Regions from separate parts of the Silvimonas iriomotensis genome, predicted to be linked through region 2. Evidence: predicted binding sites of a transcription regulator. Region 2 holds the regulator's gene; the other holds the start of a gene.
The links. The regulator FNR, encoded in region 2, switches genes on or off when oxygen is low (the NO sensors DNR and NnrR bind a similar motif). The targets are predictions, from matches to a motif close to TTGATNNNNATCAA.
Positions count from the first base shown of each region.

Region 1: the regulator FNR is predicted to act here: its motif matches at 1,565-1,578, upstream of IEX57_RS10840 (formate/nitrite transporter family protein).

Region 1 covers NZ_BMLX01000002.1:936,950-940,763, reverse strand. The annotation lists gene IEX57_RS10855 (peptidylprolyl isomerase) at 1-138, opposite strand, end outside; gene IEX57_RS10850 (peptidylprolyl isomerase) at 188-748, opposite strand; gene coq7 (2-polyprenyl-3-methyl-6-methoxy-1,4-benzoquinone monooxygenase) at 862-1,515, shown strand; gene IEX57_RS10840 (formate/nitrite transporter family protein) at 1,682-2,539, shown strand; gene IEX57_RS10835 (OsmC family protein) at 2,633-3,052, opposite strand; gene rplM (50S ribosomal protein L13) at 3,413-3,814, shown strand, end outside.
Region 2 covers NZ_BMLX01000001.1:1,129,500-1,133,313, forward strand. The annotation lists gene IEX57_RS04980 (sulfite exporter TauE/SafE family protein) at 1-206, opposite strand, end outside; gene hemN (oxygen-independent coproporphyrinogen III oxidase) at 244-1,641, opposite strand; gene fnr (fumarate/nitrate reduction transcriptional regulator Fnr) at 1,859-2,605, shown strand; gene IEX57_RS04995 (hypothetical protein) at 2,618-3,313, shown strand; gene IEX57_RS05000 (phasin family protein) at 3,398-3,814, opposite strand, start outside.

The DNA.
Region 1 (3,814 bases), on a different contig from region 2:
GCGGTGGAACACCGTACCGTTGTAGTGGCCGTCTTGTACGTATTGCACAAAGTTGGCGACGGTTTTCGGTGCCTTGGCTTCATCCAGCTCCAGCACGATATCGCCCATGGAGGTGGAAAGCTTCACTTTGGTCGTCATGGTGTCGTGTCCTTTGAAAGGTTCTGCAAATTACAAAAATCAAACTGATTTACTTGCTGCCGCTGGTGCGGGCGCTCTTGATCAGGATCGGGGTGGCCGGTACATCGCCCGGCACGGTCGGTGCATCGGCAATGGCGTCAACGACATCCATGCCCTTGATGACCTTGCCGAATACCGCATAACCGTAGCCATCACGGCTCGGGTAATTCAGGAAATCGTTGTTCTTGAGGTTGATATAGAACTGGCTGGTGGCCGAGTCTGGATCACCGGTACGGGCCATGGCCAGCGTGCCGCGATCATTCTTCAGCCCGGCCTTGTAGGCTTTGGCTGCTTCGTTTTTGATCGGCGCGCGCGTCGGACGTTCCTTCATGCTGGCGTCCATGCCACCGCCTTGTACCACAAAGTCTTTGACCACCCGATGAAAGATAGTGCCATCGTAGTGTTTGTCTTTTACATATTGCAGAAAGTTGGCGACAGACGCCGGAGCGGCATCCGGGTACAACTCGACGGTGATCGGGCCCTTGGAGGTATCCAGAACCACTTGCGGATTGGCTGCGGCAGCCACGCCGGCGATCAGTGTCAGGCCCAGTGCCAGCAAGAACTTTTTCATGCTTCATGACTCGGTGAGGGGACAAGGCGGCAATGATAGCACGGCAATTTGCTGCCTCCTTGCGCTAGAATGGGCGCAAATCTGTCGCCTCAGTGACTACCGGAACTCTTGCCATGCTGCCTGTCCCCCGCCTGCCCGCCCTGCCTTCCGTTGACCGTCTGATTTCTGAATTCGACGTCATGCTGCGTACGCTGGCGGCGCCGGCCATCAGCGAGCGCGCGCACCCGGATGCCCACATCGATGAAGCCGAACTGACCGAGGCCGACAAAACCCACGCCGCCGGCCTGATGCGGGTGAACCATAGTGGCGAGGTATGTGCCCAGGCGCTTTATCAAGGGCAAAGCCTTACCGCCCGTGACCCGGCCGCCCGCGATGCCCTGCGCCACGCCGCGCATGAAGAAGTCGAGCATCTGGCCTGGACCGAACAACGGCTGCACGAACTGGGCAGCCGCCCAAGTCTGCTGAACCCGTTCTGGTACGCCGGCAGCCTGGCGCTGGGCGTGGCCGCCGGGGTGATCGGCGACAAGTGGAACCTGGGTTTTCTGGCCGAGACCGAACGCCAGGTCGGCGAGCATCTGCAATCCCACCTGCGGGAATTGCCGCCGCAAGACGCCAAGAGCCGCGCTGTGGTCGAACAAATGCATACCGACGAGATGCAGCACGCCCATCTGGCTGAAGAAATGGGTGGCGCGCCGCTGCCCTTGCCCGTGGTGCATTTGATGGCGCAGACCTCCAAAGTCATGACCTCGCTGTCTTATCGCCTGTGATGTAAATCCTCCGGATGGCGGAGGAGTGGTACTTCATCACAGTGTTTTCTTGATACGAATCAATTGTTTGTAAAGTCACGCTGCTGAGCGGAACTTGTTCACAGAGAAGGCCCTGATGCCGCGCGTATAACTGCATGTCATATCACATTGACCACGCAGGTGCGGCATGTCACTCCTTCGATCTCCTTCTGAAATTGTCGATTACATGGCGCATCACGGCACTGAAAAAGCCGTGATGCCGGTATGGCGGCTCGGCCTGATGGCCGTGCTGGGCGGTATGTTTATCGGCCTGGGTACGTTACTGGCCATGGAAGTGGCCGGCGGCGCCACCGGCCTTGCGGCCAGCAATCCTGGCTTGCAGAAATTCCTGTTCGGTGCTGTTTTCCCGCTGGGCTTCATTGCAGTGACGCTGACCGGGGTTGATCTCTTTACCTCTAACTGCGCCGGTGGTTTTACCGCCTGGTGGCAAGGGGGGATTGGCAGCAAAACGCTGACCCGCTTCTGGGTGATCTCGTTTGCCGGTAACGCCATTGGCGCCGTCGCGACCGCCTGGCTGTTTGGTCTGGAAACCCATTTGCTGACCACCGATGCCGCCACGCAATATCTCGTCAACATTGCCAGCGCCAAAGTCTCGCACCCGTTCTGGATGACCTTCACCAAGGGTGTGCTGGCCAATATGCTGGTGTGCGTAGCCTCCATGCAGGGTTACTCGGCCAAGGACACGTTCGGTCGCATGCTGGGCATCTGGTTCCCGGTGATGGCCTTTGTCACCCTGGGCATGGAGCACAGCATCGCCAACCTGTTCATCATTCCCGCCGCCATGATGGCCGGCGCCGATATCAGCCTGAGCCAGTTCATCGTCGGCAACCTGATTCCGGCAACGCTGGGTAACCTCGTGGGTGGTGCCTTGCTGATCGGCCTGCCGTACGCGCTGATTTATCTGCCCCAGCACAAGAAATCAGCACCCGTGAAAGCGCATGAACATCCGGCCGCAGAAGGTTGTGTGCCTGATCTGGTGCCCTGATCCGCTGCACCAGCGTGGCGTCGCCCAACAAAAAAAGCCGCAATCAGCGGCCTTTTTTGTTGGTGGTGCAACTTGCATTGTTTGTTTAATCGTTCAATCCGCCTCGCGGATTTCGAAGTCATGCGTGATATCCGCGGTCTTGCCCAGCATGATCGAGGCCGAGCAGTATTTTTCTGCCGACAGCTTGATCGCGCGTTCCACTTGCTCAGGCTTGAGCGCCTTGCCGGTCACAATGAAATGAAAGTGGATACGGGTGAAGACTTTCGGGTCTTCCGTGGCACGGTCAGAGTCCACTTCCACCACGCAGTCACGCACGTCGGCGCGGCTCTTTTTCAGAATGTGGATGACGTCGTACGTGGTGCAGCCCACGGTACCCATCAGCACCAGTTCCATCGGGCGCGGGCCCAGATTGCGGCCGCCACCTTCGGGCGCGCCATCCATCAGCACCGCATGGCCAGAGCCGGATTCGGCCAGGAAACTGACTGCTTCAACCCATTTCAATCGTGCTTTCATCGTATCCCGCTTGTCTGTCTGAATATCAAGAATATATGTGGTGCCCGATTGTAGCCTTTCAATCGGCAGCGAGACCAGCAGGGGTGGACTTTGCTCCGATTGTCGCACCGCAGCAAATTTGCTTGAAACGATTTAGCTGTTTGTCATATACTGCTATTGCAACGTCAGGGCTTGCCTTGATGTTGTCTCCTCCATCCTCCTTCTTTGGTGGAATTCAGCGCAATCCAGACCAGGATTGCGTTTTTTTTACCACCGTATGTCAGCGTTAGTGTCTCCAGACGTATTCAGGTTTGACAGAGCCTTGAATACAGGGATAAAATCCGCGACTTTCTCCAAATCGAATTGTGGATACGAGCAGTTATGAAAACTTTTTCTGCCAAGCCGCACGAGGTAAAGCGCGAGTGGTACGTCGTTGACGCCACTGACAAAGTGCTGGGTCGTCTCGCGGCTGAAATCGCCAAGCGTCTGCGTGGCAAGCACAAGGCCGAGTACACCCCGCACGTTGATACGGGCGACTACATCGTAGTGGTTAACGCAGACAAACTGCGCGTAACCGGTGACAAGGCAACGTCCAAGATTTACTACCGTCACTCCGGTTTCCCGGGCGGTATCTATGAACGTACCTTCACTGAACTGCAAAACAAGTTCCCGGGCCGTGTGCTCGAGACCGCAGTGAAAGGCATGCTGCCGAAGGGCCCGCTGGGCTACGCCATGCTGAAGAAGCTGAAGGTTTACGCTGGCACTGAGCATCCGCACTCTGCC
Region 2 (3,814 bases):
CCAAGATTGAAACCCAGGTGATAACGCAGGCGCGGGCCGGGTGGCAATTGCAAGCTGAACGCGGCAACGACGCCGCCGCACATGCCAAAGCAATGTCCGCCGCCCAGAAAGCCTGCCAGCAAGAACGCAAAAACGTCGAAGTCGTGCAAGGATGATCCCGCTAGGAAAAGCACGCCAGACCCAGCCACCAGAACGGCGACAGACAAGCGGCAAGCTTACCGCAAAACCTGGCAGATCAATGCATCAGACAAGGCGGGAGTAGCGCGCGGCGGTAGTTTTCTCACGCAAGTGGCGATCAAACACCATAGCAATGGAGCGGATCAGCATGCGTCCCTTGGGCGTAACCTCGATGCCTTCGGGCGAAATGATCAGCAAGTCATCGCGCATCATGGCGTCCAGCACCGCCAGTTCAGGCGCAAAGTAGGTTTTGAAATCCACCAGCCAGGCGGTTTCGACCTGCCCGAAGTCCAGATTGAAGCGACACATCAGCCCCTGAATGACCGATCGCCGCAACAGATCATCGCGGTTCAGCTCGTACCCCCGCACGATGGGCAGGATGTCTTCATCCAGCATGGCGTAGTACTGTTCGATCTCTTTGGCGTTCTGGAAATAACCGGCGCCCACTTTGCCAATACCGGAAACGCCAAATGCCAATAAATCAGATTCCGCCCAGGTTGAATAACCCTGGAAATTGCGCTGCAAAGTGCCACGCCTTTGCGCTACGGCCAGATCATCATCCGGCAATGCAAAATGATCCATACCGATATAGACATATCCGGCCTCGGTAAGCCGCTCAATTGCAGATTGCAGGATATCGAGTTTTTCTGATGCCCCCGGCAATGCACTGGCATCCATTTGCCGTTGTGTTTTGAATCTTTCAGGCAAATGCGCATAATTATAAAGCGCAAGTCGGTCTGGCCTGATTGCCAGAACCCGGTCGATTGTGCGCAACACACTTTGCACCGACTGGAACGGCAAGCCGTAGATCAGATCAATGCTGACCGAGCGGAAACCCATGCTGCGCGCGGCGTCGATCACCATACGGGTTTGCGCTTCGCTCTGCACGCGGTTCACGGCGCGCTGCACGCGCTCGTCAAAATCCTGCACGCCAACACTCATGCGGTTAAAACCGGCCTGGGCCAGGAGGCTGATTTTGGCGGGCTGCAATTTGCGCGGATCAATTTCGATCGAATATTCGCCATTTGGCAAAATATGGAAATTCTTATTGATTTCTGAAATCAAATCGGCAAGTTGTGCTTCCGGCAAAAAAGTAGGTGTACCACCGCCAAAATGAATCTGGCCAACCTTCATGGTATATGGCAATATATTTGCCAGCAGCCGAATTTCTTTTTTAAGATATTCGACATATTCAACTGCCCTGCTTTCATTTTTGGTGATGATCTTGTTACAGGCGCAGTAGTAGCAGACGGTATTGCAAAAAGGCAGATGAAAATACAGCGATGCCGGGCGGTCTGCCTCCCCCACGCGGGACTGCTGCAGCGACGCGGCATAGGCGTCGACACTCAGCGGACCAAAGCGGTCAGCAGTGGGATATGAGGTGTAGCGAGGCCCCTGGCCATCGTAGCGTTCGACAAGGGGGCGATCGAACTCGACTTGCTGGATGTAGGCGGCTGTATGCATTTGTCCTGCCCTGAAAATTCAGGGTAAACAGTTTGCCTCCACCCTGGAGATATTTACTTGATACAGATCAAAGCAAATCGCATGATGCTCGCATCTACTTCGCACATGTAATTAATAGATGCCCTCAGCGACCGACCGTTTCTGACAGACCAGCCCCAACCGTGACTTTGGCTCTGGCCTGCAGGCAATTATCTGAAGTCCAAGTGGAAAAACAACCATGCTCTCACCTATCCAGTTACGTGAAACCGGTCTCAAGCAATTGCGCCATGCCTGCTCCAGTTGCAGCCTGCGCGAACTGTGCCTGCCTGTCGGGCTCTCTCCCGATGAAATGCGTCAGGTCGACCAGCTTGTCAGCCAGGGCCGCCCGATCAAGCGGGGCGAAGCGCTCTATCGGGCCGGCGAACCGTTTCACTCGCTTTACGCTGTGCGCCTGGGTTTTTTCAAGACCAGTGTTGTCTCTGAAGATGGCCGGGAGCAGGTCACGGGCTTTCACATGAACGGTGAACTGATCGGCATGGATGCCATCAGCACCGAGCACCACACCTGCGATGCGGTGGCACTGGAAGACAGCGAAGTGTGCGAGTTGCCATTCAATGAAATGGAAAACATGTCGCGCCGCATTCCCTCGCTGCAGCGCCACCTGTACCGCCTGATGAGCCGCGAGATCGTCCGCGATCATGGCGTCATGCTGTTGCTGGGCAACATGAAGGCTGAGGAGCGCATTGCGGCATTCCTGCTGAACCTGTCACAACGTTTTGCCTTGCGCGGTTACTCGCAGCACAGTTTTCATTTGCGCATGACGCGTGAAGAAATCGGCAGCTATCTGGGCCTGAAACTGGAAACCGTCAGCCGCACCTTGTCACGCTTCCAGGACCAGGGTTTACTGCGGGTACAGAACCGTTTGATTGAACTCAAAGACATCGAAGGCCTGAAGCAGTTGATGAATAGCTGCCAGGGCAACTGACCCCGCGCCCCCATGATCGCCCAGCTCTGCCTGATTGCCCCTGCCGCACAAGCCTCTGCCGTACTTGAACGCCTGGGACAGGCCGGGCTGGGGCTGCCTGTATTCCCGGCGGAGGCGGCGGCAGCGCTTCCGCCCGCCCCCACGGCAGACAGCACGCTGGTGCTGATCAATCCGGGCAATATGGCTGCTTACCAGCAACACTTGGCCGTTGCCCGGCAAGGTGGCTGGCGCCTTCTGGACCTGGCGGTCAATCTGCACAATCCGTTTGGTAAAACCATGGGCTGGATGGTTGCCGCGGGTGGCAACCATGATGATTTCGCCCTGGCCACGCCGGTACTGGATGCGCTGGCGCCGCCGTTTCCCAAAGCCTGGCTTCACGCCGGCGGCCCTGGGGCCGGTGCTTTTCTGAACAGCATTGCCAGCGGCTGGCTGGCGCAGTCTGAATCTGTCTGGCAATGGTTGCTGCATGCCTTGCAGCAACCGGGTGCCAGTTCGTTTGATCTGCAATCCTGGCAAACGCTGATCGACCACAGCCTGACGCACCTGCAAGACGATGCCCGCAGCTATCTGGCCATTGATACCGGGCCGTTCCAGCCCTGGTTTGCCGATCAATGCGCCCTGCTACTCAACCCGCTGACCCGTGAATCCCCGGCCCGCCAACTGGCCAACTGGTTCCTGGCCGCGCAGGCGGTCAACCCCAAACCCTGACTCACACAGTGTCGGCCCAAATAAAAAACGGCCCCTTATGAAGGGGCCGTTAACGCAATCGGCAGATATGCGCTAGTAAACAGGTCAGGCAGCAGCGGCCTTGCGGCGATTGGCTGCAGCGGTAGAGCTGGCCTTGTTGATGTTCTGCACGGTCGCAGCCAGCCACTCTTCGCTTTGCTTGCGGGTTGCGGCGATCGCGGAATCGTACACATCAAACGTGGTGGCCACGCCTTGACGCAGGCTCTTCACACCTGCGGCACCGGCCGGATATTGTTCAGCCAGCTTGTCCAGACCAGCCAGTACTTCTTCGCTGGTTTGCTTCAGATGTTTTTCCACCAGTTCACCCAGTTCTTTCTGGGTGGCATGGGCAATGCCCACGGCTTCGCGCCAGGCGGCGGTGGTTTTTTCGGTCACGGGTTCGACCAGTTCGCGCTGAACGGCCAGCGCTTCATTCGCGTCCTTGGCACCAGCAAGGGACTTGGCAGCGTGCTCGTTGTCAGA